DNA from 2 places in the Pseudomonas sp. CCC3.1 genome. Region 1 is predicted to be linked to the other one. Evidence: predicted binding sites of a transcription regulator. Region 1 holds the regulator's gene; the other holds the start of a gene.

Region 1 (4,822 bases):
TCAACGAGTCGAGCAGCAGCTCAAATTCGTTGTCGGTGATGTCGACGATGTCGTTGCTTGGCGTGGCCGCCGCTACCGCTGCCACCGGCTCCGGTACAGCTGGCGCCTGGGTCGCAGCGGGTTCGGCCAGTCGTGCCAGCGCCGCCAGCAGCGCCGGAGTGGCCGCAGTGATCGGGCTGCGCTCGCGCACTTGCGCAAACATTGCGTTGACCGCGTCCAGCGCCTCAAGCACCACGTCCATCAGCTCCGAGTCGACGCCGCGCTCACCCTTGCGCAAGATGTCGAAGACGTTTTCGGCAATGTGGCAGCACTCGACCAGCTCATTGAGCTGAAGGAAACCGGCGCCCCCTTTTACAGTGTGAAATCCGCGAAAAATAGCATTGAGCAAGTCGGCATCATCCGGTCGGCTTTCCAGCTCGACCAGTTGTTCGGACAGCAACTCTAAAATTTCGCCGGCTTCAACCAGAAAATCCTGAAGGATTTCTTCATCGGCGCCGAAGCTCATGTACGTGCTCCTTGAAGTAGGGACTTTCAGCGCCGGACAACTGCGCCCGCACGCCTACTCAAGACCTAGAAACCTAAACTGGACAACAAATCGTCAACATCATCCTGGCCGGATACGACGTCACTACGCTTATCGGCATGAATCTGCGGACCTTCACCCTTAGCCGGGTTTTTTTGCGCATTATTTTCAGCACGCAGCGCATCGCGGTCATGTTCGATCCCGGCGAAACGATCTACCTGACTGGCCATCAGCACCAGTTTGAGCAAATTGCGCTCAACGTCCGTGACCAACTGCGTGACGCGCTTGATCACCTGACCCGTGAGGTCCTGGTAATCCTGGGCCAGCAGAATGTCAGTCAGATTACTGGAGACAATCTGCTGCTCGGCTTCGCTTCGCGTCAAAAAACTGTCAACCCGATGGGCCAGCTCACGGAACTCTTGTGCACCGACTTCACGGCGCATGAAGCGCCCCCAGTCAGCACTCAAGGCTTTGGCTTCCTGACCCAGACCATTGACCAGCGGCGTACAGTTCTCGACCAGATCCATGGTTCGATTGGCGGCGGCTTCGGTCAGCTTTACAACATAAGCCAAACGTTCAGTGGCATCCGTGATCTGCGACACTTCTTCGGCGCGCGGCATGGTCGGATCAATATGAAAATCGACTATTGCGCTGTGTAATTCGCGCGTCAGCTTGCCGACTTCCCGGTACAGGCCGCGATCTCGGGTCTGGTTGAGCTCATGAATCAATTGCACGGCGTCGCCAAACTGGCCCTTTTCGAGGCTTTCGACCAGTTCGTGAGCATGTTTTTTGAGGGTCGACTCAAACTCGCCCGTTGTTGAATCTTTCTGCTCCATTGCGCCCCCCAGGGAACCGTTCAACCGATGCGTTCGAAGATCTTTTCGATCTTGTCTTTGAGTGCGATAGCGGTGAACGGCTTGACCACATAGCCGTTCACGCCGGCTTGGGCGGCTTCAATGATCTGCTCACGCTTGGCTTCGGCAGTCACCATCAGCACGGGCAAATGCTTGAGTTTTTCGTCCGCTCGCACATGGCGCAGCAGTTCGATACCGGTCATGCCAGGCATGTTCCAGTCCGTCACCAAAAAGTCGATGTGACCCAGATTGAGGATCGGAAGCGCAGTCGTGCCGTCATCCGCCTCGACCGTGTTGGTGAACCCGAGGTCACGCAACAGGTTTTTAATGATCCGCCTCATCGTTGAAAAGTCATCAACGATGAGGATTTTCATATTCTTGTCCAATTCGACCTCCAAGCAGTCTTAAACGCACTTCATCTCTGAAGGCGCCATTCAATCAATTCGGCATTCATTACCTGTAGGAGCGAGCTTGCCTCGCGATCTTTTGCTTTTAAAGATCAAAAGATCGCGAGGCAAGCTCGCTCCTACAGGGAAACTACGTGATCAGTGCGCTCGCCACTGCCCCAGACGCGCTCGCAATCGTGCGGCGCACTGGCTGTGCAACTGGCTGACGCGCGACTCGCTCACCCCCAGCACCTCACCGATTTCCTTGAGGTTGAGCTCTTCGTCGTAGTACAGCGCCAGCACCAGCCGTTCGCGCTCCGGCAACAAGCTGATCGCTTCGGCCAGCGCGGCCTGAAAGCGTTCATCCTCCAGGTCTCGCGATGGCTCAAGATGAGCACTGGCGCCATCCTCGTGCAGCCCTTCGTGTTCGCCGTCCTGCAACAGGTCGTCGAAACTGAACAGGCGGCTGCCCAGGGTGTCGTTCAAGATGGCGTAATAATCATCAAGACTTAACTTAAGTTCGGCCGCAACTTCGTGATCTTTAGCGTCACACCCGGTTTTAGCTTCAATTACCCGAATGGCGTCACTGACCATGCGTGTGTTGCGGTGCACCGAACGCGGCGCCCAGTCACCCTTGCGCACTTCATCGAGCATGGCGCCACGGATGCGGATACCCGCGTAGGTCTCAAAACTCGCGCCCTTGGTGGCGTCGTATTTGCTCGACACTTCAAGCAGGCCGATCATGCCCGCCTGGATCAGGTCGTCGACCTGCACGCTGGCGGGCAAACGCGCCAGCAGGTGATACGCAATGCGCTTGACCAGCGGCGCGTAGCGCTCAATCAGCTCATATTGGCTGTCACGCGACGGCTTGCTGTACATGCGATAGCCGCTGGCAGTCATTAGACCCGTCCCCCACCCGCTTGCTGTACCAAGCGCTCGACAAAAAATTCCAGATGACCCCGCGGATTAGCCGGCAGCGGCCAGGTGTCCACCTTCTGGGCAATGGCCTTGAACGCCAGCGAACACTTGGAACGCGGGAAGGCTTCGTACACCGCACGCTGCTTTTGCACAGCCTTGCGTACACATTCGTCGTAGGGCACGGCGCCGACGTATTGCAGGGCCACGTCCAGGAAGCGGTCAGTCACTTTGGTCAGTTTGGCGAACAGGTTGCGCCCTTCCTGAGGGCTCTGGGCCATGTTCGCCAGAACCCGGAAGCGGTTCATGCCGTAGTCACGGTTGAGCAGCTTGATCAAGGCATAGGCATCGGTGATCGAGGTCGGCTCGTCGCACACCACGAGCAGCACTTCCTGGGCGGCGCGCACAAAACTCACCACCGATTCGCCAATCCCGGCGGCGGTGTCGATGACCAGCACATCCAGGTTATCGCTCAGATCGCTGAAGGCCTGAATCAGACCGGCGTGTTGCGCGGGGCTCAGGTGCACCATGCTCTGGGTGCCCGAAGCTGCTGGCACGATGCGGATCCCGCCGGGGCCCTGGAGCAAGACATCACGCAGCTCACAACGCCCCTCGACCACATCGGCCAGGGTAAATTTGGGGGTCAGTCCCAGCAGGACATCGACATTCGCCAACCCGAGGTCGGCGTCCATCAACATGACGCGCCGACCCATTTCGGCCAATGCGATGGACAAATTGACTGACACGTTAGTTTTACCGACGCCACCCTTGCCGCCGGTCACTGCGATCACCTGTACGGGATGCATGCTGCCCATGATCTTTTTTTACCTTGTCTTACTTAGACGCGGCTACAGAGACTGCTGCGTGTTCCCCAGGAACAACACCGTGCAGACCATCAATGTAGGTACATTGCAACGTAATCATCACTGCCTCAGCCAACCCGTTTGGGCGGGCTGTGGTAGATATCAGCGAACATATCGGCCATGGCTTCTTCGCTGGGTTCTTCCTGCATTTGCACGCTGACGGCCCGGCTCACCAATTGGTGACGACGCGGCAAGTGGAGATCGTCGGGGATCCGTGGACCGTCCGTGAGATACGCCACCGGCAGCGCGTGCCCGATTGCCAGGCTCAACACCTCGCCCAGACTCGCCGTTTCATCCAGCTTGGTCAGAATGCAACCCGCCAGCCCGCAGCGCTTGTAACTGAGATAAGCCGCCGCCAGCACTTGTTTCTGGCTGGTCGTGGCCAGCACCAGGTAGTTGCGCGCCTTGATCCCGCGCCCCGCGAGGCTGTCGAGTTGCAGGCGTAATGCCGGGTCGCTGGCTTGCAGGCCTGCGGTATCAACCAGCACCACGCGCTTGCGCACCAGCGGCTCAAGGGTTTGGCCCAACGACTGGCCGGGGGCCACGTGGGTCACCGGTACATTCAGAATGCGCCCCAGGGTTTTAAGCTGCTCCTGGGCGCCGATACGAAAGCTGTCCATGCTCACCAATGCGATATTTTGCGCGCCGTACTTGAGTACATAGCGCGCCGCCAGCTTAGCCAGCGTTGTGGTTTTGCCCATGCCTGCGGGACCGACCATCGCGATCACACCGCCCTCTTCCAGCGGCTCCAGCTCCGGGGTTGTAATCATGCGCGCCAGGTACGCCAGCAACATCCGCCAGGCCTGACGCGGCTCATCTATCTGGGCCACTTGCGCCAACAAATCGCGTGACAACGGACCGGACAATCCGATGCGCTGCAAACGGCGCCACAAGTTGGCCTGTTCGGGCCTTGAGCCTTGCAGCTGGTTCCAGGCCAGCGAGCCCAGTTGCACTTCGAGCAACTCGCGCAGGCCATTGAGCTCATTGCGCATGTTGTCGAAAGCACGCTGGTCAATCGACGGCGCAGGCGCGGCCAGCGGGCGCGGAGGCTCAACCAGCGTGGGCTCAATCAACGGTTCGGCGGCAGTCAGCGGCAAGCCTGCGAACAACTGACGGCTGGCCTCGGCATCGCCCTCGCCGCGCAAACTCAACTCAGCCTGGGCCGACACAATCTTCGATTGGGTCTTGCGCAGCTCTTCTTCCAGTTCAACGTTCGGCACCCTGGGGGCCAGCGCGGACAATTTGTAGTCCAGGGCCGCAGTCAGCTCAACCCCGCCAGCG
Region 2 (4,822 bases), 1.2 Mb from region 1:
GTCCGGTTTTTTTATGCGCGGTGTAAGCCTGAACGATTCGATCAATCGTTGAAGTCTTTCCAACCACCCATTTGCTTCCAGCTGTTGACGATGCCGCAGAACAGCTCAGCAGTCTTTTCGGTGTCATAACGCGCTGAGTGCGCTTCACGCCCGTCAAAATCGATATCAGCGGCCTGGCAGGCTTTGGCCAGGACGGTTTGACCATACGCCAGGCCTGCCAGGGTTGCGGTGTCGAAGCTAGAGAACGGGTGAAACGGGTTGCGTTTCATGTCCAGGCGAGCAACGGCCGCATTGAGGAAGCCCAAATCGAAGCTGCTGTTATGGCCTACCAGAATGGCGCGTTTGCAGCCATTGGCTTTCAACGCCTTGCGCACGCCACGGAATATGTCGGTCAACGCTGTCTCTTCGCTGACGGCCATGCGCAGCGGGTGATCCAGTTTGATGCCGGTGAACTCCAGCGCCGCGGCTTCGATGTTGGCGCCTTCAAATGGCTCAACACGATGGAAATAGGTGTGTTCAGGGAACACAAAACCTCTTTCATCCATGCCAATGGTGGTTGCCGCGATTTCCAGCAGGGCATCAGTGGCACAGTTGAAGCCACCTGTCTCAACGTCGATTACGACCGGCAGATAACCGCGAAAGCGCTCGGCCATCGGGTGGCGCGAGCCGCCACCATGACCGCCTTCATGTTCGTCATCAAAATGGTCGTCACTCACAGGTGTTCCTCCAGCAGGCGCCAGCGCAGTTTTTCACCGGCGCGCAGCGGAATTACGTTCAACTCGCCGAAAGGCAGGCTGGTTGGGGCGGTCCACTCTTCGCGAACCAGAGTAATCTGTTCGGTACTCGGTGCCAGGCCATAGAAGCGCGGGCCGTTGAGGCTGGCGAAGGCTTCTAGTTTGTCCAGCGCATTGCGCTGTTCAAAGGCTTCGGCGTACATCTCGATGGCCGCATAAGCGGTATAGCAACCAGCGCAGCCACAGGCCGCTTCTTTGGCATGCTGGGCATGAGGCGCCGAATCGGTACCCAGGAAGAACTTCTCGCTGCCGCCGGTGGCCGCATCCAGCAGAGCTTCCTGATGGGTGTTGCGCTTGAGAATCGGCAGGCAATAGAAGTGTGGGCGGATACCGCCGACTAGCATGTGGTTCCGGTTGTAAAGCAGGTGGTGCGCGGTGATGGTGGCGCCTACATTGGCCGAGGATTCGTTGACGAACTGCACAGCGTCAGCGGTCGTGATGTGCTCGAACACCACTTTCAATGCAGGGAAGCGTTCTACAACGCGACGCATGTGCTCGTCGATGAAGATCTTTTCGCGATCGAACACATCGACATTGGCGCGAGTCACTTCGCCGTGGATCAGCAAGGGCATGCCGACTTCAGCCATGGTTTCGAGGACCGGGAAGATCGCATCGATGCTGGTTACGCCAGAGTCGGAGTTGGTCGTTGCGCCAGCCGGATACAGCTTGGCAGCGTGGACGAAGCCGCTGGCTTTGGCCGTGCGAATGTCTTCAGGCCGTGTTCGGTCTGTGAGGTAGAGCACCATCAGGGGCTCGAAGCGGCTACCAGCCGGGCGAGCAGCCAGAATGCGCTGTCGATAGGCATCGGCTTCGGCAGCATTACGCACCGGAGGTACCAGGTTGGGCATGATGATGGCGCGGCCAAAGGTGCGCGCAACATCCGCCACAGTGTGAGGCAACACAGCACCATCGCGAAGATGAATGTGCCAGTCGTCGGGACGCAGCAGGGTCAGGCGGTCAGACATTGGGGATTCCAGGCGGGTCGAACTGATGCGAATGCTACCGGAAAAGACTCTGTCAGGCACTCGCTATCAAGTTTTGTACGCACTATCCGATATAACCAGGGTATGCCGTAAAACTGTGGACTGGTTTTTTGCAGTGCACGCCTGTGGAGCCCCCTGTGCGTCAACGTTATTTCATTCTGCTCAGCCTGTTTGCCAGCTTTCCTTGCCTGGCCCTGACTTTCCAGACCCGTCTGGAGAATGTTGAGTGGAAAGTAGAGGGCGACAAATTCGAGTGTCGGCTCATTCAGCCCATTACCGATTTCGGTTCAGGAGTTTTTGTGCGCCGCGCCGGAGAACAGGCTGTTTTCCGTCTCAATGCGTACAACTCCGTGTTGGGCGAGGGCTCTGCGACATTGCTGGCAGCGGCGGCGCCATGGCAGCCGGGGCGGGGTGATATTGATTTGGGGGCGGTATGGATCGGGCGCGGCAATGTGCTTTTTAACAGCTCCCAGGCGCAGGCCGGGCGTTTGTTTCGAGGTTTGCTGGAGGGGCGTAGCCCGCTGGTCAGGCACTATTCGCCTACCAGTGGCTTGTCGGAGGTCCGACTGTTGCCTGTCAAGTTTCGTCAGGCGTATGGCGATTACGAAGCGTGTACTGCCAAGTTGTTGCCAAAGAATTTTGAGCAAGTGCGCCAAAGCCAGGTCGGTTTTCCTGGGGGCGGGATTGAGCTTGACGTCAACGCCAAGGTCAACCTGCACGTCATGCTGGAGTACATGAAGGCCGACCCGACGGTTAACCACATCCTGCTTGAAGGATATTCAGATAACGTGGGTAATCGTCTGACCAATCGTGAGCTGTCACGGCGCAGGGCGTTGGCGGTGATGAACTACTTCAAGGAAAACGGCATCCAGGAGTCGCAGATAACGATGCGTTTTCACGGTGAGCAGTACCCATTGGCGCCTAATAACAATGCGGCCAATCGTGCGAAGAACCGCCGGGTCAGCGTGCGTCTGGAGCGTGTGCCGGAGCCTGAAAAGACTGCCCCGAGCGTGGGAGTAGTCAACCCTGCGACTCTGTCCTGATGTCCAAGTCCGGGTCGTGTTGTTGAAACTTACTGTCGCTTTGTCGTCTTAAGCTGTCGCCCCTCTGTAAATTCACCCACGCGAGCGGTAGACTGTTCGGCTTTTCGAACAACCCGTGGAGTGATGGCATGGCGGACGTAAACAAGGTCGTTCTGGCTTATTCGGGCGGCCTGGACACTTCGGTGATCCTCAAGTGGCTGCAGGATACTTATAACTGTGAAGTCGTAACCTTTACCGCTGACCTGGGTCAGGGCGAAGAGGTTGAGCCTGCACGCGCCAAGGCGCAAGCCATGGGCGTCAAGGAAATCTACATTGACGACCTGCGCGAAGAATTTGTTCGTGACTTCGTGTTCCCGATGTTCCGTGCCAACACCGTTTATGAAGGCGAGTACCTGCTGGGTACCTCCATTGCTCGTCCGCTGATTGCCAAGCGTCTGATCGAAATCGCCAACGAAACCGGCGCTGATGCCATTTCTCACGGCGCAACAGGCAAGGGCAATGATCAGGTTCGTTTTGAACTGGGTGCCTACGCCCTCAAGCCAGGCGTGAAAGTGATCGCACCGTGGCGTGAATGGGACCTGCTCTCCCGTGAAAAACTGATGGATTACGCTGAAAAGCATGCAATCCCGATCGAGCGTCACGGCAAGAAAAAATCCCCGTATTCGATGGATGCCAATCTGCTGCACATCTCCTATGAAGGCGGCGTGCTGGAAGACACCTGGACCGAGCACGAAGAAGACATGTGGAAATGGACCGTTTCTCCGGAAAACGCTCCTGACAAGCCGCAGTACCTGGAGCTGACCTACCGCAACGGCGACATCGTTGCGCTGGACGGTGTTGAAATGACCCCGGCCACTGTTCTGGCAACGCTGAACCGTATCGGTGGCGAACACGGTATCGGCCGTCTCGACATCGTTGAGAACCGTTATGTCGGCATGAAGTCCCGTGGTTGCTACGAAACCCCGGGCGGCACCATCATGCTGCGTGCTCATCGTGCAATCGAATCGATTACTCTGGACCGTGAAGTGGCACACCTCAAAGACGAGTTGATGCCTAAGTACGCCAGCCTGATCTACACCGGTTACTGGTGGAGCCCTGAGCGTTTGATGTTGCAACAAATGATTGATGCTTCTCAGGCCCACGTTAATGGTGTGGTACGTCTGAAATTGTACAAAGGCAATGTGATTGTTACCGGTCGCAAGTCTGACGAATCGCTGTTTGATGCAAACATTGCAACCTTCGAAGAAGATGGCGGTGCTTACAATCAGGCTGACGCTGCAGGCTTCATCAAGTTAAATGCCTTGCGCATGCGCATTGCTGCGAACAAAGGCCGCAAGTTGTTCTGATTCGTATCACGCATAAAAAAACCCGACCTTTGGTCGGGTTTTTTTATGCGTGAAGTTATTTGAATAAATGTCCATTAAACGCAGTGCGAGCTCAAGGTATTCAGTTGGCGAGTTTCGGTGTTGTAGGTAATGACTGTTGCCTCGCTTAGATGTGGCGTCAGGGCAGGGTCGAGATAACGCTGTTGTTGTCCAAACAGTGTGCTGGTATCTGACGGGCTATTTGTCAGTAGCAGCAGTACATCACTCTTGTGGAGTTTGTCTTTTTGCGGATGCGCTATTTCGTAATAGGCCTGCAAAATATCACTCAATGAGTGGTCGTGTTTCAGTTGCAAAGCCGGATGGCTTAAATCGATCAAGTGCAGGCTGCTTAGTTCACTTTCATTCAGCAACAGGTGAGGTTGTTCAAGGGGCGCAGTTGGTGGCACTGCGGTCGGCATTTTAAAATTCGAGTCGTAGTCTCGATGTCCTTGTGGCAGAAAGATGAAGTTCTGGGGGGGGGACGAAATAAATTTCATGCTTGATTTTGGTGTCTGTATCGAAGGTTGCTCAGTCGGAATGTCTGGTTTTTTTGTGGATGATGCCGATTTGGCATGAGTTGAGTGTGCACGTGTCGGGGATGCTTCGCGGCTTTTCTCTTTGGAATAGTCTGAAGGTCT

Evidence for each region. The regulator FliA, encoded in region 1, starts transcription of late flagellar genes. The targets are predictions, from matches to a motif close to CTAAAGTTTNNNNNNNNNNNGCCGNTAA.
Region 2: RHM56_RS03125 (flagellar protein MotY) is a predicted target of FliA. The motif match lies at 1,825-1,852, and genes of this name have one in related genera.

What each region holds. Positions count from the first base shown of each region.
Region 1 is NZ_CP133778.1:1,853,182-1,858,003, reverse strand. It holds gene RHM56_RS08395 (chemotaxis protein CheA) at 1-505, opposite strand, end outside; gene RHM56_RS08390 (protein phosphatase CheZ) at 571-1,359, opposite strand; gene RHM56_RS08385 (chemotaxis response regulator CheY) at 1,380-1,751, opposite strand; gene fliA (RNA polymerase sigma factor FliA) at 1,923-2,663, opposite strand; gene fleN (flagellar synthesis regulator FleN) at 2,663-3,493, opposite strand; gene flhF (flagellar biosynthesis protein FlhF) at 3,610-4,822, opposite strand, start outside.
Region 2 is NZ_CP133778.1:689,239-694,060, forward strand. It holds gene rnt (ribonuclease T) at 42-716, opposite strand; gene pyrC (dihydroorotase) at 713-1,759, opposite strand; gene RHM56_RS03125 (flagellar protein MotY) at 1,915-2,820, shown strand; gene RHM56_RS03130 (argininosuccinate synthase) at 2,949-4,166, shown strand; gene RHM56_RS03135 (hypothetical protein) at 4,241-4,822, opposite strand, start outside.